DNA from 4 places in the Staphylococcus sp. IVB6181 genome. Region 3 is predicted to be linked to each of the others. Evidence: riboswitches for the same ligand, from Rfam matches in the RefSeq annotation. Region 3 holds a riboswitch; each other region holds the start of a gene.
The links. A riboswitch is a leader RNA that binds a small molecule or an ion and turns the genes downstream of it on or off. The one in region 3 is predicted to bind thiamine pyrophosphate.
Positions count from the first base shown of each region.

Region 1: linked by a shared signal. The riboswitch ahead of MUA90_RS09695 (ECF transporter S component) and the one ahead of tenA (thiaminase II) in region 3 are both predicted to bind thiamine pyrophosphate.
Region 2: linked by a shared signal. The riboswitch ahead of MUA90_RS02120 (thiamine phosphate synthase) and the one ahead of tenA (thiaminase II) in region 3 are both predicted to bind thiamine pyrophosphate.
Region 4: linked by a shared signal. The riboswitch ahead of thiC (phosphomethylpyrimidine synthase ThiC) and the one ahead of tenA (thiaminase II) in region 3 are both predicted to bind thiamine pyrophosphate.

Region 1 covers NZ_CP095096.1:1,992,941-1,998,633, reverse strand. Annotated here, with positions in the region: one part of gene MUA90_RS14095 (IS3 family transposase) at 1-196, shown strand, start outside; gene MUA90_RS09710 (hypothetical protein) at 423-647, opposite strand; gene MUA90_RS09705 (energy-coupling factor transporter transmembrane component T family protein) at 885-1,679, opposite strand; gene MUA90_RS09700 (ABC transporter ATP-binding protein) at 1,672-3,081, opposite strand; gene MUA90_RS09695 (ECF transporter S component) at 3,094-3,669, opposite strand; TPP riboswitch at 3,774-3,875, opposite strand; gene auxA (lipoteichoic acid stability factor AuxA) at 4,113-5,408, shown strand; gene MUA90_RS09685 (class I SAM-dependent rRNA methyltransferase) at 5,540-5,693, shown strand, end outside.
Region 2 covers NZ_CP095096.1:492,016-497,708, reverse strand. Annotated here, with positions in the region: gene MUA90_RS02140 (oxidoreductase) at 1-532, opposite strand, end outside; gene panB (3-methyl-2-oxobutanoate hydroxymethyltransferase) at 600-1,409, shown strand; gene panC (pantoate--beta-alanine ligase) at 1,409-2,263, shown strand; gene panD (aspartate 1-decarboxylase) at 2,265-2,648, shown strand; TPP riboswitch at 2,909-3,020, shown strand; gene MUA90_RS02120 (thiamine phosphate synthase) at 3,104-3,667, shown strand; gene MUA90_RS02115 (NAD(P)/FAD-dependent oxidoreductase) at 3,670-4,800, shown strand; gene thiS (sulfur carrier protein ThiS) at 4,784-4,984, shown strand; gene MUA90_RS02105 (thiazole synthase) at 4,986-5,693, shown strand, end outside.
Region 3 covers NZ_CP095096.1:996,206-1,001,898, reverse strand. Annotated here, with positions in the region: gene thiM (hydroxyethylthiazole kinase) at 1-792, opposite strand, end outside; gene thiD (bifunctional hydroxymethylpyrimidine kinase/phosphomethylpyrimidine kinase) at 785-1,606, opposite strand; gene tenA (thiaminase II) at 1,603-2,289, opposite strand; TPP riboswitch at 2,364-2,462, opposite strand; gene MUA90_RS13955 (LysM peptidoglycan-binding domain-containing protein) at 2,599-3,246, opposite strand; gene MUA90_RS04640 (hypothetical protein) at 3,206-3,355, opposite strand; gene ltrA (group II intron reverse transcriptase/maturase) at 3,555-4,841, opposite strand; gene MUA90_RS04630 (transglycosylase family protein) at 5,429-5,693, opposite strand, start outside.
Region 4 covers NZ_CP095096.1:2,105,858-2,111,550, forward strand. Annotated here, with positions in the region: gene MUA90_RS10260 (hypothetical protein) at 1-241, shown strand, start outside; gene thiC (phosphomethylpyrimidine synthase ThiC) at 315-2,060, opposite strand; TPP riboswitch at 2,220-2,319, opposite strand; gene MUA90_RS10270 (GNAT family N-acetyltransferase) at 2,410-3,021, opposite strand; gene MUA90_RS10275 (MsnO8 family LLM class oxidoreductase) at 3,045-4,034, opposite strand; gene MUA90_RS10280 (peptide ABC transporter substrate-binding protein) at 4,204-5,693, opposite strand, start outside.

The DNA of each region.
Region 1 (5,693 bases), 1.0 Mb from region 3:
CATGTCACGAGTCGGACGATGCATAGATAATAGTCCAATGGAATCATTTTGGGGAATAATGAAATCAGAAATTTATCGCGGTAATAGACATTATAAATTCAAGGATATAAAAACTGCACGCTCGCAGTTTAAAGAATACATTGATTTTTACAACAATGAGAGAATTACTTTGGAAATGGAAAGATTAATTGCTTAACTTCTAACTAATGTCTACCCTAAATAATCTGGTAAAAGAAGTAGTGTGCGTAGCGCACCACTTTTTTACCAGATCAAGCAAACGATAGTGCGCTAGGAGAATAAAAAAACTGTACAAACGAGATTTATCAACTCATTTGTACAGTAACTTAAAATTTGTTTATCAGATTCCTAATAAATTATTTTTTGTTTTTTTCCTGTCTACTTGACAGGGAGCAGTTCATCCCTTACTCATCAGGTGTTGATTTTGCCATATCGATATAGGCTTGTTTATAGCCAGCCACAAAGCGAGAGCTGTGTTTATTGAAAAGTTGGCGGAAGCGCCAAGCACGTTTGCGTTTTTTGATAAAACGGTTAAGTCGGCGTTTTTTATTTTTAAGTTTTGTCATGGTTTCAATTTCTCTTACGGCTTGTTGGTAGCCTTTTTCGTATGCATCGTTACGTTTCTTCATGAAAATTGCCTCCCATCGTATGTGTAAATCTGATTACCTTAATTATAGCATTTATAATAGGGGTGTATTAACTAAAAAAAGAAATGATGGTTATTATAAAAATAAGCAGCAAACGGTCGAATCGGTAACCGTCTACTGCTGGGAAAAATATGGATGAATGAAAATGTAAATATTGGTTGGGCTGCAGCTCGACGACTAACAGCCCGATAGCTATTTTAAAAACTACATCGAAATGTGTCAACCACGTACATCCATGATGCCTGTAATCGGCACATAATGTGCTAATAATATAGCAGTGTTTAATATTGCGGCGAAGAGTAAGATAAAGATCAAGTCGCGATAACTAAATGGTGGGTAGTAATAATAAGTTCTCGGACCATCTTTAAATCCTTTTTTCTCCATCGCAACAGAGAGTTGATGTGCTTTTCGGATGTTTTGGCTTAATAGAGGAATCATCAAATGCTTGATGCGTTTAAAGCCTCTGTAATTGGATTTATCCACCATACGATAGCGCATCTTCAATGATTTTCTTAATTGTACAAATGAACTGATGATTAAAGGTACCATACGTATCGCTGCCATAAAGGCATAAGCGACTTTAGGTTTTACTTTTAAGTGCTGCATTAAACTGTAGAAGATCATCACAATTTGAGAAGTGAATGCCATCACAATTCCAAAGAAAGTTACAGTATCTGTACGCATTGATAAATGCAGACCTCTGACTAAACTTTCTGTCGTAATATGAATAAATCCTAACTTAAATAGCGTATGTGTACCATCACCATAGAAAATCATGAACAGTGCTGAGATGATACTGAATAGTATCGTATAAACTACAAATAGTGCTGTTATCTTAAACTTCATACCGCCAAAGATGAGTAAGAATAATAACATCAGAACGGTTAAATAAATCATCACATCAAAATTGTGTATAAAGATGACAAAGAAGAATAAGAAAATACCTAAACCTAATTTGGTAATGATATTGACTTCATCTACGAAGGTGAAATATTTTTTCCATGCTTCAAACATTGTCTTCACCTTCCATTTCAAAAAGCTCATCTTCACATAACATATGATCGCGCAACTCAATACGTCTTGTAGGGTAGCGTTCGATAATATGCGGATCGTGTGTAACCATTATAATGGTTTGTCCTTGTGCAACACGTTTTTGGAAAAGTGATAATAAATTAAATGTGTTGCGGCTGTCTAAACCAAACGTCGGCTCATCTAATAAGATAATATCAGCATGAGAGCTTAGCGCTGTTGCGACGCTTAATCGACGTTTTTGACCCATAGATAATTCGAACGGGTGATGTTCTTGAACAGCTTCTAAATTCAACATTTGTATCAGTTGTTTTGTTTCTGCTTCTGCATCAGGGCCGCTGAAGTTGATGAAAATCTCTTCATAAACTGAATTTGTGATAAATTGCAGTTCTGGATTTTGATAGACCAAGTACATATGCTGGGCAGCTTCTTTAATTTTGTGAAGCGGTTGGCCGTCATAGGACATGGCACCGCGATATTTAATCAGCTGCATCATCGATTCTAATAAAGTGGTTTTACCGGCACCGTTTTTACCGGTAATCGTAATCCACTCGCCATCACCAATTTCAAAGTCAGGGACTTGAATCAAGGTCTTTTTGCCTCTGATAATTTCACCCTCTGTATACTTAAAGCGTGCTTTTGAAGGTGCAGCAGCGTTTAAATTTGGTTGTGGTGCATGGTCCCAAGCTTTAGGGTGCCATACGCCGTATTCTGTCAATAAATCTTCATGCTGGTTCAATATTACCTCAGGTGTGTCATCAGCAATGATGTGGCCGCCATGGCCCATTAATATGACACGATCGACATGTTCCCAAATATGTTCTACTTTATGCTCAACGATGAGTACAGTTTGATCTTGCCACATCTCTTTGATTTTATTCCATAAATCCTCAGTCGCATCTACATCCAGCATAGCGGTCGGTTCATCCAAGAAGAGGGTATCTGCTTCTTGGAGTACCGTTTCAGCAATAGCTAATTTTTGTTTCATACCTCCGCTTAATTGAGACACGGTTTGTTTTGGACCTACTTCTAAATCTACAGATTCTAAAGCACGTTGAATTAACGCATCCATATCTTTACGCGGTACTTGTTTGTTTTCTAATACGAATGCTAATTCCTCATATACTTTAGGCATACAAAACTGTGTATCCGGGTCTTGGAAAATGACACCGCTGTTTAAATCTGCTTTTAAGTCATCATACTTCATAGGCAATTCAATCAAGTTCGGTACAATACCGCTTAATACATTAAGCAAAGTACTTTTGCCGCAGCCTGATGGACCTAAAAGCAAGACTTTTTGTTTGTCAGGTATTTCTATATTTAAACCATCAAAGATTTTATTTTGTGCATTTGGATATTTGAGTCGTAAATTTTGAGCAAATAACAAGATAATATCTCCTTACAAATTGTCGTAATCTTTTTTAGAAGCAGGGCGGAAGAGTTTGGTAACTCCGGTTTGATCCAGTGCTTTGACAAGATAGTATGGGAAAATCCCTGCTAATACAATACCGCTGATACAACGGAAGAACACATATAAGAATAAGTTCCATCCTGCAACTTCACCAAGATAACCATAGTAGAAGTCGATAGGGAAAGTAACAAGTGCAGCTGCTAAACCAGCAATGACTGCCACCATTAATTTGCGTGATTTATAACGGAAAATCGCAAAAATAATTTCACATGCTAAACCTTGAAGCAAGCCGTAAATAATTGTTGCAATATCAAAGCGTCCCATGACGATAGTTTCACCAGCACCCGCAGCAAATTCAGCGAGTAAAGCGACGCCTGCTTTAGGAATGATCAGGTAAGCAACAACAGCTGCAGCAAACCACATACCATAAGATAATTCTTCTAAGTGCAATCCAGTCACTTGCATCGCTTTGTATACAAGGTTCCAAATGTTGTAAATGATTGCAAAGATGACTGCGATTAACACAGTAACTAAGATATCTGAAAGTTTAAGCCCTTTAGACATAATGAATCAATTCCTCCTATAAAAATAAAAAACACGCAAACTTGTCTAGCAAGCAGCGTGAAACAGGCATCGGAACAAACCGGTACCACCCTCAATCGACAACCGGTTCATCTTCCGCACTTTCCTACGCTAGTCCAAGCTAGATCAGGTTCGAAGGGTTTGAAGCATGTGCTTCATCTCAGTTCGAAACACCCCTAGTGCATTTATTCATTTGATTTATAATAAATGTATGCTTTTTAGTACTAGATGTCAAGGTCATTTTGCGATTCATCCTTATAAGAACGGGTATTGAATTAAGATGACAAAAGATTAAATTTGTGTAAAAACAAAAGTAAAGGATTGAGTGTGCTGACCAATTCTAATATACTACCATAGAATGATTTACTATAATTTTTAAAGACACAACACGTCTGTTCATATATAATAACTATGAGGTGAAAAACATGTCGTATATAAAGAAGCACGCTGAGATCATTTTTAGTTTGATTATTGGCATTGTTTCACTTTTAATTGGCATCATTGTACTGCTCAATTTATCATTCATCCATAAACTTGCTAAGGGGAGCAAGGTTGACTTACATATTAATAATGTGTGGGATTTCATCAATGCATTCTTTATTGAAATTATCCGGATTATGAGTCAATTTATCGGCCATTTCCCTATCATCAGCGCCATCTTAATCATCTTATTCGGCGTTGCATTGCTTTGGATCGGCTATTTGTTATTTATCACGACAAAATATGATTATGATATTTCAATTTTCTTCCTTATAATAGGAATCTTTTTCTTCCTCATCACAATTGTCTTTATGACACAAGTCTACGGTTTCTTCGCAGTTATCTTTATTATCCCGTTCATTGTGCATATTGGCTATATTGTTTATAAGGACGAACTTAACAGCGACCATCAGAAGGAACATTATTTATGGATCATCTGTACGTATGGTATCAGTTATTTAATATCTCAGATTTCGTTATACGGAAGAATAGAGAGTCATGAAATTGCATTGATTGATATTTTAAGTGTCAATGCTTTCTTCTTAGTGATGTGGTGTTTAGGCCAAATGTCGATTTGGAACTTCTTATTCCTAAGACGTTCATTGCCTTTAACTAAAGCAGAACTTGGAGAAGAGATGGAATACTCTAGAACTGATAAAAATGGTGCAATCAGCCAAACGAAAGAACAATTGCGTGAAATTCAAGAACGTACCCAAGAATTCACACACCGTACACGCAGAAGCATTGACTTAGAGAAAATCAGAACAAAAAAAGATAAAATTAAAAAGACAATTAAAGATAAAATTGATTTGCAGGAAGACGATATTCCGAATTGGATGCGTCGACCGAAATGGATCAAACCAGGTATTGTAGAGTTAATTTGCGGAACGATTCTGTTCTTATTCACATTATTAGAATTGAACAACCGTAATGGATTATTTATGTCAGGCGATTGGGAATTGTCACAGACATCTTATGTTATTGAATGGGTGACTTTATTCCTATTGCTGCTTGTCATCATCGCTTATATTATTACAACATTGACGCATTTCTTACGCGGCAAACTGTACTATGCACAACTCTTCATGGTAAGTATCTTGTTCTTCAAATTACTTACTGAATTCGTGAACATTATGATTCATGGCTTATTATTATCAATTTTTATCACACCGATTTTATTTATAATGCTTGTTGCGGTAACCATTGCATTTATTATTCAATTAAGAACACCGGACCATTAACAACAAGCTGAAGTCGAGAAATCAAATAAAGATTTCTCGGCTTTTTTATTTTTTTAGTTGTTCTGTTTAGAAAGGGACTGTATTATACGTTAAGATGAAAGTAACTACACATAGAAGGCGGAATAATAATTATGAAGACAGCAATTTTAAATAAAGGCAAAGAACAAAAATATTTAAACCAGTATCCTTTAGTAGATGAAGAAGACATTTTTGAACATAGTCATTTAAAAGACGGGGATATTTTCCATATCATTACTGATGACGGCCGTTATATTGCTACGGCTT
Region 2 (5,693 bases), 500 kb from region 3:
TCCCTAAATTAACAAGAAGTTTATACCAAATATATTCTTCTATGTCTTCTTTGAGCTGCAGTTCTAAATTTGTTGTCTGCAATTCTTCTTTTAACCATTCTGTTGTATCATCTTGTTGAAGCTGGAGGATACGATCACGATAATGTATCACTTTTGAATCTTGTTTTTGACCGCTGATATAAACAACAGCTTGATAAACATGCGGATGTTCTATTTTATCAATTTGACCATGTCCGTTCTGCGCTAAAATAATAATTGTTTCATCATCAATCACATGTTCCATCTGCAAAATAACTTGATCTAACTGCGGTGTTTTGACCGCAATAAACAAAACATCCAAATGTCCTTCAAAGTGTGTGATGGGTGTATAATGCAGCACAGCAGTATCATGAGTATCCCTTTGTTGATAAGAGACACTGCCTTCTTGTTTTCCGAATAAGTGTACGTGTGCAAGATCGAATGACTGCATCAGCTCATAAGCAATCGTAGTACCGACAGCACCAGGTCCGATAACACCGAAATGTAAATCCACTCAAACCACCTCTAATTTTCAATTAATGTGTTATTCTAATATTACATTAAATAAAGGAATTGGTGTTATGAAACATTTAAACAATTTATTTGAAATGAAAAGCAACAAAGAGAAAATTTCAATGGTTACTGCGTATGATTATCCAAGTGCCAAACAAGTTGAAGCAGCTGGTATTGATACAATTTTAGTCGGTGACTCGCTTGGTATGACTGTTCTTGGATATGAGAGCATAGTACAAGTGACACTTTCTGATATGATTCATCATGCTAAAGCCGTTCGCCGCGGTGCACCAGACACATTTATCGTAGTAGATCTGCCTATCGGCGCAGTCGGTATTAATGATGAGAGCGACTTGAAAAATGCGTTGAAATTGTATCAAGCAACTGATGCGAATGCTTTAAAAGCAGAAGGTGCACATTTAATCAGCTTTATTACAAAAGCGCGTGCAATGGGCATCCCTGTAGTTTCGCATTTAGGACTGACGCCGCAAAGTGTCGGTGTAATGGGGTATAAAATGCAAGGTGCGACCAAAGAAGATGCATTACAGTTATTAAATGATGCACAGGCTGTGAAAGAAGCGGGTGCAGTGATATTAGTACTAGAAGCCGTTCCAAGCGATTTAGCAGCCCTTATTTCAGAACGTTTAACGATTCCAGTCATCGGTATCGGCGCAGGCAAAGCCACTGACGGACAAGTACTGGTCTATCATGACATGCTGAATTATGGTCAGGATCATCATGCTAAATTCGTTAAACAATATGGTGATTTCTCACAAGGTGTTTCAGCTTTAAAACACTATCATGAAGAAGTACGTGCTGGACAATTCCCTTCTGATGCCCATACGTATAAGAAACAAATACTGGGGGAATTAGAGTAATGGTACAAGTTATTACCTCTATCTCAGAGATGCAGCAGCTGGCTCAATCATTCAAGCGCCAAGGCAAAACAATCGGCTTTATTCCGACAATGGGTGCGTTGCATGACGGCCACTTGACTATGATGACACGTTCAACTAAAGAAAATGATGTTACGGTCGCGAGTGTGTTTGTTAATCCGCTTCAATTCGCACCTGATGAAGATTATGACGCCTATCCTAGACAAATTGAACAAGATACTGAATCGGCACAATCTGCTGGTGTGGATTATATCTTTCACCCCAGTGCAGAAGCTATGTATCCAGATGAAATCGGTATTGCCCTTAAAGTCGGGCGTCTTGCTGAAGTGTTAGAAGGTGCACAGCGTCCGATTCACTTCAATGGTGTAGCCACTGTTGTCAATAAACTCTTTAATATCGTTCAGCCTGACCGTGCTTATTTCGGACAAAAAGATGCGCAGCAATTAGCTATTGTAGAAAAAATGGTGAAAGACTTTAATCACCCGATTGAAATTGTGGGACAAGCGATTGTACGTGAAGCAGACGGTCTTGCAAAGAGTTCTCGCAATGTATATTTAACTGAACAAGAACGCGAAGAAGCTCCTGCTCTGCAAGAGAGCCTGCAGCTGGCAAAACAATACTATCTAAACGGCGAAAGAGACAGTAAAGTCATTATCGACCGCATCACAGATTATTTACAGCAACATACAAGCGGCCATATTGATGAAGTGGCTGTATACAGCTATCCAGAGCTGGTCGAGCAGTCGCACATTGAAGGCCGATTTTTCATTTCGCTCGCAGTTAAATTTTCTAAAGCACGCTTGATCGATAATATTATTCTTGGAGATGACCAATAAAATGATAAGAACTATGATGAACGCTAAAATTCACCGTGCACGTGTGACAGAATCGAATTTGAATTACGTAGGGAGTATTACGATTGATGAGGCAATATTAGAAGCGGTAGATATTTTACCGAATGAGAAAGTTGCGATTGTAAACAATAATAATGGTGCACGCTTTGAAACTTACGTAATTAAAGGTGAAAGAGGCAGCGGAAAAATCTGTTTAAACGGTGCTGCTTCACGTTTAGTTGAAGTCGATGACATCGTCATTATTATGACATATGCACAACTGAATGAAGAAGAACTCAAACACCACACTCCTAAAGTTGCTGTAATGAATGCACATAATGAAATTGTTGAAATGATTCATGAAAAAGAAAACTCTATCGTATTGTAATCACAATAAATTGGTTTTATTTGTCATCTTTTTTCACTGATTCTATAAAGCCAGTCCCTGTCATCCCCTGAATTCCTGGTATAGACTTGGTCTGCTATTGCTTTTTCTATCAAAGTGATTTATGATGATTTTGTAATGAAAAGAAATTAGTAATTTCAAGAATGAAAATTACAGTCCAATACGTTAACGCCTCGCTACACGAATTGTTAAAGTATTGATGTTTGATGCTTTCTTATTCTACTAAGAATTGAATAATACAATAAGTCCACTGGAAGTGCCTGTTCCTACAGGCTGAGATCCTCGTGTTTGATGAGGAAATTCTTGGAACCTGATCCAGTTCATACTGGCGTAGGAAAGTGGCGTATTGCACTTTTTAATGCGCTGTTTTCCTGTACGGAAATAGCGCTTTTTTATTTGTTTTATTTCCAGTAGAGACTTTTCAAAGGGTGAAGGCAATGTGGGTTGCGATTTCTAAACAAACAATAACCCCTGAATTAATAAAACAGTACGCGGCGATTGAACCTATAATAGATCAATTAATTTTACGTACGCGTCCAAAAGAACAAGTGAAAGCAATAGAAGCATTACTCAAAAATGATTTCCCGAAAGATAAAATAACAGTACATTCAGACAGTGAAGTTTTAAATCGATTCAACTTAACGCATATTCACTTTAAAGAAATGGATGAACGTGCCTTTCACTTGAAACAAACACATCCAGATTTATGTGTCAGCATGTCTACACATAGTCAAGCAAGTGCACAAGCAGCAAAACGCCATCATTTAGATTATGTCTTGTTCGGACATTTATTCAAAACAGCATCTAAACCTGGTCTGCCGCCGCGCGCACAAGAAGAAATCGATTCAGTTTTAACCGCAGATATTCCAGTGATTGCGTTAGGCGGTATCAACTTCGATACTTTATCTGAAGTACCACAAGGCTTCTCAGGTATCGCAGCAATTTCACTCTTCGCACATCACGATTTACACACACTAAGTTCATTAAAGGAAGGTGAATAACTATGTATGATGCAGCAATTATCGGTGCTGGTGTAATGGGTATGTCCATTGCACGTCATTTAAAAGACAGCGGTCTGAGTATTGCATTAATAGATAGAGATATTGAAGGCAAACATGCGTCTTATAAAGCCGGAGGCATGTTAGGGGCACAAAATGAATTTACCGAAGACAGTCCCCTGTTTCGTCTAGCACTGGCATCACGTTCAAAATTCGATGCTTTAAGCAAAGCTTTATTGGCTGAAACAGGTATCGATATCCAGTACCAGCAAAACGGTTTAATCAAATTAGCCGCTTCTAAAGCAGATATCCCATCACTTCAACAACAATATGCATTCTTGAACGACAATGATCCGGATGTCCGTACACTAACAGAAGCAGACTTAAATCAATTAACGCATGGTTTAGTCAAAGGTACAGAAGCAATGATGTTTGTGCCGCATGACCATCAAATTAATGCGAATCATTATACGAAAGCACTGCATGCCTCATTGAAGGATGAGCCGAACATCGACCGCTTCACCAACACCAATGTCACTGCCATCCACCGTGTCGGCGACGGTTATGAAATCGAAGCAGAACGTAATGGCCGCCGCACCATTACACGCGCCTATAAAATTATCGAAACAGCAGGTGCATGGGCCGGCAATGTTACAGAACAGCCTGACATTCAAGCAACTGTCAGCGGTGTTAAAGGCGAAGTCTTATTAGTCGAAAATGAAAATTTAGATTTAAAACAAACTTTGTTTATGACCAACGGCTGTTATATCGTACCGAAACCGCCCCACCGTTTCCTAATCGGTGCCACAAGCTACTTCGACGATTATTCTGTCGGTGTATCTGACCAAGGCAAAACATGGCTGTTGAATCAAGCTGTAGAACGTGTTCCAAAACTTAAACACAGCAAAGCACTCAAACATTGGTCAGGTGTCAGACCGTGGACAGAAGGAGAACAGCCGATTATGGATGAAGTCCAAGACAACTTATGGATTATCACCGGCCATTACCGCAACGGTATTTTATTATCACCGATTATCGGAGAACTGATGGCAGAGTGGATTATCACAGATACTTGTCCAAAAGCTTTAGAACCATTTCATAAAAACAGGAGGGAACATTATGAAGTGCATCATTAATGGCGACCCTTTCACATTTGACGAAGCTTTAAGCATTCAAAGTATTTTAGAACAGCTTGAACTTGATCCGAAACGTGTGATTGCGGAGCATAACCAAAACTTAATACAACGTGATGACTTTGCGCATCAAATAGTGCGCGAAGATGATCGTTTAGAATTATTAGAATTTGTTGGAGGCGGATAAAATGTTAAAAATCGGACCTTATGAAATGGAATCAAGATTATTACTTGGAACTGGAAAATTTGATAATGAAGAAGTACAAACGAAAGCAATCGAAGCTTCAGGCACAAACGTACTGACATTTGCGGTACGTCGAATGAACTTATATGACAAAAACCTGCCTAACCCGCTTGCGAATGTCAACTTGAAAGATTTTGTGACTTTCCCGAATACTGCTGGTGCTAAAACTGTTGAAGAAGCAGTACGTATCGCAGAAATTGCTAAACATGCGGGTGTATGCGACATGATTAAAGTTGAGATTATCGGAGATGACGAAACATTATTGCCTGACCCGATTGCGACATACGAAGCATGTAAAATCTTACTAGAACGCGGCTATATTGTATGTCCTTATATCTCAGAAGATCCTGTACTCGCAAAACGTTTAGAAGAATTAGGTGTACACGCTGTAATGCCGTTAGCTTCGCCTATCGGTACCGGCCGCGGTATCAACAACCCGCTTAACTTAAGCTATATCATCAAAAATGCGAATGTACCGATTATCGTCGATGCTGGTATCGGCTCAGCTAAAGATGCGGCACAAGCGATGGAACTCGGTGCAGATGGTATCTTATTAAACTCAGCAGTTTCACGTGCCAAAGATCCTGTGAAAATGGCAGAAGCAATGAAACTTGGTGTAGAAGCTGGACGTTTAAGCTATGAAGCAGGCCGT
Region 3 (5,693 bases):
TTGCACCTCTTGTACTTTGCTGTTTTGAACCACAGCATCATGATCAATACGATATAACGCATCAATAAATTGAACTAAGAAAGTACCTGGCCCTTTTGTTTCGCTCAATTGTTCTGCACGTTCTGCCGCAACATTATATACAGAAACCGCTTCTGCCAAATCATAAATGTCAGGATTTTCATTTCTGAATAAGAATGCGCCCACAACAGCACCTAACAAGCAGCCTGCACCCGTAATTTGTGTTAAAAAGCGTGAACCGTTATTGAGTTTTATTACTTTGTTGTTATGTGCAATAACATCTGTTTCGCCTGTTAACACAATCGCTGTTTGGTACTGTTCATGTGCTTTCTCAGCAATGCTGACTACATCTAAACTTTCGTCACTGTCAGTCCCTTTCATTGTAGTCGAATCATCAATTAAAGTTAAAATTTCTGAAGCATTGCCTTTAATGACTGTAGGGCGAATCTTTTTCAAGAAATATTTGCAGAAATTTTTTCTATATTGTGATGCGCCGACTGCGACTGGATCAAAGACTAAAGGTGTGTTTGTTTCATTCGCAATTTTGCCTACTGCTAACATAGCATGTTCTGTATCTTTCGTCAGTGTTCCAATATTAATCAATACCGCACCTGCATGCGGATAAAAATCTTTCGCTTCTTGCGGCGCTTCACTCATAGCAGGACTCGCTCCTAAGCTTAGCAGACCATTTGCGGTAAAGTTCTTAACGACATCATTCGTAAAACAAATCACTAATGGATGTTCTGATCTGATTCTATCTAAAACGTTACTCATCATCTAAACCTACTTTCTTCATATAAGCAAAATGGTTCACAGGACCTCTGCCTTGGCCGATTTCAGGTGTATATTTAATACTTAAAGCAATAAAGTCTTTCGCTTTTTTCACAGCATCGTAAATAGATTTGCCTTTTGCTAATTCTGCTGCGATAACTGCAGAGAATGTGCAGCCTGTACCATGTGTATGCTTCGTATCATAACGTTCACTTTCAAAGACCTCTAATCCTTCTTTAGTGAATAGATAATCTTTTGCGATTGCATCATTTTCAATATGTCCGCCTTTAATCACAACACCTTTGCATCCGATATCTTCAATAAAGACTTTTCCGGCTTTTTTAATTGCATCTTCACTGTCTAGTTTGAAGCCGACAATTTCTTCTGCTTCAGGCAAGTTCGGTGTCGCAACATCTGCCAGCGGCAATAATATGCTTTGGAGTGCATGTTTGCCTTGATCATCCATTAAAGCATCTCCGCTTTTTGCCAGCATTACTGGATCAATGACATACGGAATGTCAGGATGCTGCTCTAAAAAGCTGCGGATTAATTCCATCATTTCTTTAGTCGCAATCATTCCTGTTTTAATCGCTTGCGGCAACTCATCATCAAAGACACTGTCGAGTTGTTCTTTAAGCCAAGTAATGTCTAGGTTATGAATATGCTGAACGCCTTTAGTATTTTGTGCCACGATACTTGTAATAGCTGCCATTCCGTATACGCCGCATGCATGAAATGACTTCAAGTCTGCCATGACACCTGCGCCGCCTGTCGGATCTGTACCCGCAATTGTTAATGCTATTTTCGGTTTATTCATACTCTTGTTCCTCCAAATTCCCATTTTTCGCTTGTATAGGCCATGTTAAAGAAGTTGCGTTCATGGACCGTACTTTGCAGATAATTATCTCTGACTTCTTGTTTTTCGTGTTCTGTCATGTTTTGTGTCAATGTATTCATCAGCTGATTCAAAACATCGATTAACGGATCCATCTCAGTTTGATAAAATTCAAACCATTTTTCTAAGATAGAATCTTTGTTCAGCGAAGCATCTTGCATTGCACGTTTGGCAACTTCTGCGTAGACATATGGACAAGGTGCCATCGCCGCAATCGCATATGCCGCATTTTCATGTGCATAAACGTTGTAATACATGTGTTTAATATAGTGGTCTCCGCTTGGCGGCCAAACCTTCTCTTGAACGATTTCGTTGTATGGTTCGCCGACATATTCTGCCATAAACTCATGTGCTTCCACTTCACCATTGACGATAAATTGAATTTGATCAACTAAGAAACGCACATTTTCTAAATCAGGCATTTTTGGAATTAATAAAGCATAGATATTAGCAAACTCTCTTAAATAAGATGCATCTGCTCTTAGATATTGTCTGATTGCTTCTTTATCTATTTGTGCTTTCAGTAAATCTTGAATGAAACCATCGTGATAAATTTCATCAATAATAGGTTGTGCATCTCTTTCTAATGTTTCAGCAAATGTCACTTTTAATTCCTCCATAAAAAAACTGCTTTCCTGAGACAGAAAAGCAGTTCATACTTTTAGAATTATAGCGTTCTTTTATATGGCTACTACTTTCCTACGTTGGTATTAACCAAATCAGGTTTTAAGGGTCTAGTATTACTATCTCAGCCTTTACGGCGCCCCCAGCAGTTTTATTAAATTTGTCTTTACAAACTAAACATATCAAAGCAGCTCCATCGTTGCAATATTTATGATTGACGAAAAAAGCCGAGACGATTGTCCCGGCTTTATATATTCTATGAAATTAATTTCAATATTGTGATTGAAGTATTAGAAGCCCCAAGCACCTAAACCTTGTGCATTGTATGCTCTGACTGCTGAGTTGATTTGATCGTCAACACTTGAAGTTGAACCCCAACCTGGCATTGTTTGGAATAAACCTGAAGCACCTGATGGGTTGTATGCATTGACTTGACCATTTGATTCACGTGCAATGATTTGTTCCCAAACTGATGCTGATACGCCAGTACGTGCTGCCATTTGGCTTGCTGCGTAAGAACCTTGAGCACCTGCAGTGTTGCCGTTTGCTAATCTTACAGAACCGCCGCCATGGTATGTTGGTTGGCTGTAAGAAACTTGAGGCGCACTATAAGATTGTTGCGGTGCATTGTATGATTGTTCAGGCGCATTGTTAGATTGCGCTTCAGTGTAGTTATTATATGATACTGTTTGTGTATTATAGTTGTAGTTGCCTTCAGATTGAACAGCTGTTTGAGTTGTAGCTGTTTTCTTAGGTTCTTTTACTTTTAAGCTTTCGTCAACTAAGATAAGATCAGATTTTTTCTTGTTCCATTTTTTTAAGTCTTTAACTTCAACATCGAATTTTTTAGCGATTTTATTTAAAGTGTCACCTTTAACTACAGTGTATTCACCTTTTTCATTTAAAAACTTTTCTGCTTCTTTTACTTTTTTTCGCATGTTCAGCCGGTGTAGATGATTTTGCTTGTACGTCATTTGCTTGGAATCCTGTTGCTAATACTGCTGCAGCAGCTGTCACCGCTGTTGATGCTACTAGTAATTTCTTCATGTAATATATGTCCTCCCATAAGGTGTTTGTTTAATAAGATTAATTTCTTATCTTTATACTAGCATTCTTTCAATTCAGGTGGGTTACAACCATATATATTTTGTTTCATATATTACATCTATAATCGAGTAGGAGAGTAATCATTAATTGAATACTCGTCCTCTCACACCACCGTGCGTACGGTTCCGTACACGGCGGTTCAATATCTTGCGTAAGCAGACTCTGCGAGTCGGGCTAGTGGTACTAGACCCCACTTGTAGAGTCTATTTGTTGTAAGCGCATGATGAACCTCATGCGTTTTGGAAAGCCTCCAATACTTCTTTCTTGAGTTCGCAATACGCATGGCACCATTGTGGTCTAATCCGTATTTTCGAAGCATTTTGTATTTTGTTTTGACCTTCTTCCATCGCTTTAAAATAAGTTGTCTGATTCGATGGTTCAACCACTCTTGCATTTCGCGGATAAATCCTTTAACAAAACCTCTGCCAAAATAGTTTATCCAACCTCTAGTAATCGCGTTGATTCCTGTTATAATTTCAGTAAATGTGCCAGGTCTATTTCTTCTTGTGACCCACTTTAATTTGGCTTTTAAATTTCTTTTTGCTTCCATAGTGGGTCTGAAACGACAAGTGCCATTTATTTTCGTTATCAGACAACTCAAGAACTTTAAACGTGTGGGAGAGCCTACCTTACTTTTATCTTTATTCACTGTTAATTTCAGGTCCTTTTCGATAAAGTTTGTGATACTCTCCATAACACGTTGTCCGGCACGTTTTGATTTAACAAAGATGACGAAGTCATCTGCGTATCTCACAAAACGATGTCCGCGCTTCTCTAATTCTTTATCCAGCTCATGCAAATAGATATTACACAACAAGGGAGATATAACCCCACCTTGAGGGGCGCCTGTCTTTCTTTCTGCGTATTCGCCAGACAGGTCTGCAGACCCGCTTTGTAAACTTTTGCGGATAAATTTAGAGATAGCTTTATCTTGTATAAAGCGTTCAAACAAGTACATCAATTTGTCATGGTTCAACGTGTCAAAACATTGTTTTAAGTCACAGTCTACGACTGTGTGATAACCCTCCTCATAGTATTGGATACATTGTTTTAATGCAGTACCTGTACTATGATTTGGTCTAAACCCATGACTATGTTTCGAAAACTGGCGATTTATCATCGGTTCGATAACTTGTTTGATTGCTTGTTGGATAACTCTATCCCTTGCGACGGGAATTCCAAGAATTCTCTTTTTGCCATTCGGTTTTGGAATGGCTACTTTCTTAACTGCTTGCGGTTTATACGTACCGTTAAGCAGTTTTCCTTTTATCTGTGGATAGAATTCTCTGAAGTGAGCATGTAACTCTTTAACCTTCATCCCATCGATTCCAGGAGAGCCATTATTTTTAACAACTTTCTTGATTGCTTTCTCTATGTTGTTCTTTCTTACAACAAGTTCCATCAGTGATGGAGTCTCACGATACATTTCTTCCATATCAACTAAGATTTACTGTACACATCTGCTTATCTTTTTCGTTCCACTACTTATCTTCCACAGACTGCCAATTTGCATTGTTTTCGGTACTTCGTAAATCTATAACCTCCATTCTTTACTTTGTATTTAATATTGTTCAGTCCTTCGGTACATTTTCCCTACTATGACTTCTGCTGACTTCTCATAATTCGTTGTTACTACGATTCGAAGAATCGCTTATGAGACCTCCTCGGGTAAGATTAACCACTTTCCACTCATGTCATTGCATCATTTACTCATACGAATTCGGGCAGTATCGGACTTTGTTTTGTTAAGCAAACTCATCCGTTCGCATAAGCCTTGATATGATGTTTCTATTCGTCAATGCGAGTGTTTGCGTCCGACTTCCTTCAGATTCCACCTCGCGATGGACACCCTTGTCTTTCGCTAACAGTTCCTACTGCCAAGCCTGTAATGGACTTTCACCATCAAGTTGCTAATCATGCCGAGCGCACTTACAAAAAGGCAGATTACCTCGCCTATCGGAGATAACCTGCCTTGATTTATCGTTCTATATTATTATTGTTAATTCGTTTGAATTATGCAGTAACCCAGTGAGATGCACCTGCGCCGCCGTCATATAATTTAACAGCTGCTTGGTCTTGGATGTGTTCAGGTGCGCTTGCTGGTGAAACGCCAACATATCCAGCTGGAGCTACTGAATCCCAAGTTGATTGTAAGAATTGGTATTTACCTGCTGCACCTGATGAAGGGTTGATAGCGTGGATGTCGCCACCTGATTCACGTTGTGCAATTTGTTGTAAGTGTGAAGGAATACCTACTGAAGAACCAGAGCTTGCTTCT
Region 4 (5,693 bases), 1.1 Mb from region 3:
TGTCATTTACAGTCTGTTTGTACATTACAACCCAGCAATCAATATCATTTTATTTGTCGGCTCTTTCATTATCTTTGCCTTCTTTGTCGGCAGATCTATTTTCTTTAACGGTAATTTTCCCTTATTTCATAACGCACAAGAACGTGCCAAATCCAAAGGAACAAACTACTTTTGGATTTACGCGAGTTTAACTTTTTATCTCGGTACATTGTTTATCGCTGTATTTCATACTATAAAGTAACTAAAAACAAGCCGGTATCTGCCCTATTTGAGCAAATACCGGCTTTCATTAATTTTAGACTTATATTGTCAGTTTATTGATAAATATGACTGCCTTGTTCTACAAAGTCTTTTGCTTTTTCTTTCATCGCTTCTTGTCTTTCTTGTTCATCAAAATGGTTTTGACGCAAATCATGAGAAATTCGCATTGAACAGAATTTAGGGCCGCACATACTGCAGAAGTGTGCAACTTTTGCTGCTTCTTTCGGTAAAGTTTCATCATGATATTCACGCGCACGTTCAGGATCTAGTGATAGATTGAATTGGTCGATCCAGCGGAATTCAAAGCGTGCTTTACTAATTGCATCATCACGATCAGAAGCACCTGGAAGGCCTTTTGATAGGTCTGCTGCATGTGCTGCAATTTTATAAGTGATAACACCTTCGCGTACATCATCTTTATTCGGCAAACCTAAGTGTTCTTTAGGTGTCACGTAACATAACATAGCTGTTCCGTAGCTTGCTATTTGTGCTGCACCGATAGCTGAAGTGATATGGTCGTATGCAGGTGCGATATCAGTTGTAAGCGGTCCTAATGTATAGAATGGTGCTTCTTTACAATAGAAATCTGCTAGATCTTGGTTTTCTTTAATTTTATGCATTGGGATATGTCCTGGTCCTTCAATCATAACTTGAACATCGTGTTTCCATGCAATATCAGTCAATTCGCCTAATGTTTTCAATTCAGAGAATTGGCTTTCATCATTCGCATCATAAATAGAACCAGAGCGTAAACCATCTCCTAATGATACTGCGATATCGTATTGATTTAAAATGGCACAGATATCATCGAAGTGTTCGTATAAGAAGCTTTCTTCATGATGTGCTAAACACCATTGTGCCATGATGGAACCGCCGCGTGAGACAATACCTGTTAAACGATTAACTGTTAACGGTACATAGCGAAGCAAGACACCTGCATGAATAGTAAAGTAATCGACACCTTGTTCGGCTTGTTCGATTAAAGTGTCGCGATAAATTTCCCAAGTTAGATCTTCAGCAACACCATTCACTTTTTCTAACGCTTGATAAATCGGTACAGTACCGACAGGAACTGGTGAGTTTCTTAATAAATATTCACGTGTCGCATGAATATTTTTACCTGTTGATAAATCCATAATTGTATCTGCACCCCAGTGTGTCGCCCACACTAATTTTTCAATTTCTGCTTCAATTGATGACGACACCGCTGAGTTTCCGATATTCGCATTGATTTTCACTTGGAAATTTTTACCGATAATCATCGGTTCTGATTCAGGGTGGTTGACGTTATTAGGAATAATCGCACGTCCTCTTGCAATTTCATCTCTGACAAATTCAGGTTCTACCCCTTCACGTACCGCTACGAATTTCATTTCTTTTGTGATGATACCTTGTTTTGCATAGTGCATTTGAGTAATGCGTTTACCTTCTTTTGCACGTTTAGGCTGATAATTGAAAGGTGTTTCTACAAATTTATGATGGCCTTCTTTTTTAAAGCCGTTATCAATCGACTGTACTTTACGTCCTTCATAAGCTTCTATATCATCACGTGCATCAATCCAGTCGGTACGTAATTTCGGAATCCCTTTTTGCACATCTACTTCATAACCTTCTTCATGATAGACACCTGCTGTGTCATAGACCGTTAATGGCGCATTCTTTTGTGTGCTGTACTCTGTTACTGTATCGCTTAATTCGATTTCTCTGAAAGGCACACGAATATCCTCATCTGCCCCTTGCTTAAATACACGTTTGCTTGCTGGAAAACCTTTTTTTAATTCAATGGCTTCTTGTTTCATAAAAATTAATCCTCCCTGCTTCAATGCTAGGAGGTATACCTTAAGACACGACAAATAAGAAAACGCATTCATAAATTTATGAATGCGCAAAGATTTATACATACTGAACTTGATACAAACATACACCATGCATGTTTGTATTTATTCGTTTGATTACTTAATCGTCTATGTACGCTTCCCTACGCTAGTACTAACTAGATCAGGTTCAAAGGGTTGATTTGTATATCTTTCAGCCTATAGGGCACCCCTAGCAATGAAATATTTAATTTACATTTTTATACTAACACTCAACAATCTAATATACAAGTCAATGCGATAGTTTGTATTAAACACCTTTTATTGTAGAATTTCAGTTTAAATATTTTCTCATTTTATTCAAAGTTACTCTGACTACTGTCGTCTCCCCGACCTTTTCATAGCCTAACTTTTTATATAAAGCATTCGCTTTGTCATTGTATTGATTGACCGTCAGTGAAATTTTATCAAACCCTTTTTCTCTCGCTATGTTTTCAGCTGCTTTCAACAGCGTTTGGCCTACGCCGCGGCGTTGAAAATCTGAAGATACAGACAACATAGAAACATGATACTCATCTTCTTCTGCTTCTTTCAAGTTGATTAAAGAGAAAATAGATTTGTAATATATCATCAACTGCGGTACAACAAATATCCGCTTCAATGCTACAATCTCCACTACCGTCGGTACTAATGCTTTTTCTAATTCTCGGTACGGCATACATGTGATTAGTCCTGCCACTTGTCCATCAATCATCGCGGCAAGTGTATGCTCATAACTGAAACGATTCTTTCTCATTTGGTAAAGCTTTTGCATATAGTGTTCGATCACACCTTGATTATCGCTCCCTACCATCACATGGCATAAATTGCCGATAGCGATGTAGTTTAATGCGCCCGCCTCTTTAAATTCTGGTCTTGCAGATGTAATTTGTATTGCGTTGTTCACGTCAAAAATCTCCTTTGTTTCTATCAAACGTGCTCGGGTGCTAATTGTCTGACTGTGTTCATTCTCAACTTATGATTTGGAATCGGCATATGCAGCATCCATTCATCTATAAGTCCGCTTCGATTAATTTCATCTAATTTGCTAACTACTTCTTCCTTATTTCCGCTCATAATATGCATACGTTTCTCAACAACTTCAAATTTTTCATTGCTTTCAGAAAGATATGCATCGACTTGTGCTTTTGTATTCAAAACCGTACGCCTGCCATCTTCTGAAATCAGCTCATAATGTCTTTGAGAAAAACGAAACGGTAATTGATTGCCGTCTCTCGTAGTAATCATAACAGGTACGCTGACAATAAATCTTCCTTCAGGGTAGCGAGATTTATAAGCTTTTAATGCTTCTTCTAAATCTTCTTGACTCGAATTAATGAAAAATGCATATATAATACCGACTTTAGCTTCCGCTGCTTGAATCGCAGCATTTAAACTCGTCCCAAGCAAATAAATCGGAACACTTGGGTGGGTACTGTCTCTTTTAGCTGTTTTAAGTCCAGCATATTTTGAGTCTGGGTCGAAATTTTGTGTATTCAGTCCTCTTAAAGTCTCAAACTTTTCATTAAACGAAAGTCCATGCTCTTTTAAATCTTCTTTCAATATACCTGTTACTTTCGGGAACCCGCCAGGTGCTTTGCCCACCGCTAAATCTGCACGATGGTTTGATAATTCGTCAATCAAATGGAATTGTTCTATCACCTTCAACGGATGATAATGCATCAGCATGACACCGCCTGATCCAATGCGCATGTGCTTTGTCTGATTCAATAAATGCATCGTCAAAATTTCTGGTGATGTACCGATGACATCATTTAAATTATGATGTTCTGCGACTAAATAGCGGGTATATCCCAATTCGTCTGCAAGTTGTGCCAATTCTACCGTCTGACGCAGTGCTTCCTTTGAAGTTTGTTTTTTTGTAATTGGTGTTTGATCTAATATACTCACCGGCAGCATGTAACCCTCTCCTATTCTCTGCTCTTAAATTCATGCTATGGCTCAAAGATGAGAAAGTCAAAAACTATGATTTCACCATAATGACGAAAAAAAGAAAACACGGCCTAAATCGACCGTGTTTTCGATATTTAAATCCCCTTATTTTGTGAAAAATTTATCCCTTTGTTGATTACTCTTTATCTTTCTTTTTCTTGCCTGTTTCTCTATCGATACTATTATCGATATAGGCATGTTTTAAGGTTGTTTCTCCACCGATTTCATGGTAAACAATACCTTTCAGCTGAGGGTTGCGCAAACTTGCTGCACCTTGCTGATAAATCGGTGCGACTGGTGCTTCGCTTAACATCAGTTCTTCCGCATCTTTCAAATGATCGATACGTTTTTTTGGTTGTTTTAATAATGAACCGTTCGCTTCTTTTAACATACTATCGAATTTTTTGCTGCTCCAGTCTGTGTTGTTTTGAGCATTATCTGTTGTCATCGTATCTAAATACGTCATTGGGTCTGGATAGTCAGGTCCCCAACCAGATAAAGACATAGAGTAGTTCATTGTTAATTCGGCTGTTACCCTTTGTTTGAACGGTAATTGTTTGATATTTACATTCACACCTGGCAAGTTCTTTTCAATTTGTGATTTGATGAATTGGGCTGAAATTTTTGAACTTGGGGTATCTTCTGTATTTAATGTAAATGTAAATTCATTTTTGCCAAGTGCTTTTTTGGCTTTATCCAAATGTGCTTTCGCTTCTTTCGGATTATATTTCAATGGTGATTCAACCATATCAGCGTAATCTTTGCCATCAGGCAAGATTGCTGTTTTCTTCGATGTAAAGCCATCAAATGGTTTTGAACCATCGCCTAACACATTATCAACATACGCTTTTTTATCTATAGATTGGGCTATAGCGTAACGCATATCTTTGTTTTGGAATTCTTTTTGTTCTTTTTGATTTAATTTCAAGAAGAAAGTAGATGCTTTCAGGCGTTTGAACAATGCCGGGCTGTCTTTATATTTCTCTACTTGCTCTGATGTAATCCCTGCATTATCTACAGAACCAGTATCATATAAAGATGCACCTGCTTGTTGGTCTTTTAACACTTTGTAGCTGACTTTATCTAATTTAACAGCTTTTTTGTCCCAATATTTCGGGTTCTTTTTCATTAGAATTTTGTCTTCAACTTTCCAATCTGTTAATTCGAATGGTCCGTTGTAAACTGCTTTATCTGCAGTTGTCCCATACTTTTTACCATATTTTTTTGCTACTTTTTCATTTTGCGGCATATATGTTCCGAATGCGAGCATTTGATCAAAGTAAGGTAATGGTTTGTTCAGCTTAATTTGAAGTGTGTAGTCATCCAGTGCTTTCACACCCAATTTACTTGCTGGCAGCTTACCTTCGTTGATTTTTTGCGCGTTTTTCATATCGTACATAATGTATGCATATTCAGAAGCTGTTTCCGGCTTCAATGCTTTTTGCCAAGCAAATACGAAATCATGCGCTGTGACAGGGTCGCCGTTTGACCACTTCGCATTTTTACGCATTTTAATTGTTAATGTTTTACCGCCATCACTTTTCTTAGGCATGCCTTTGGCAATCGCCGGAATCGCTTGGTCGTCATCATCTAATGCATATAAACCTTCATAAACTTGGTTATAAA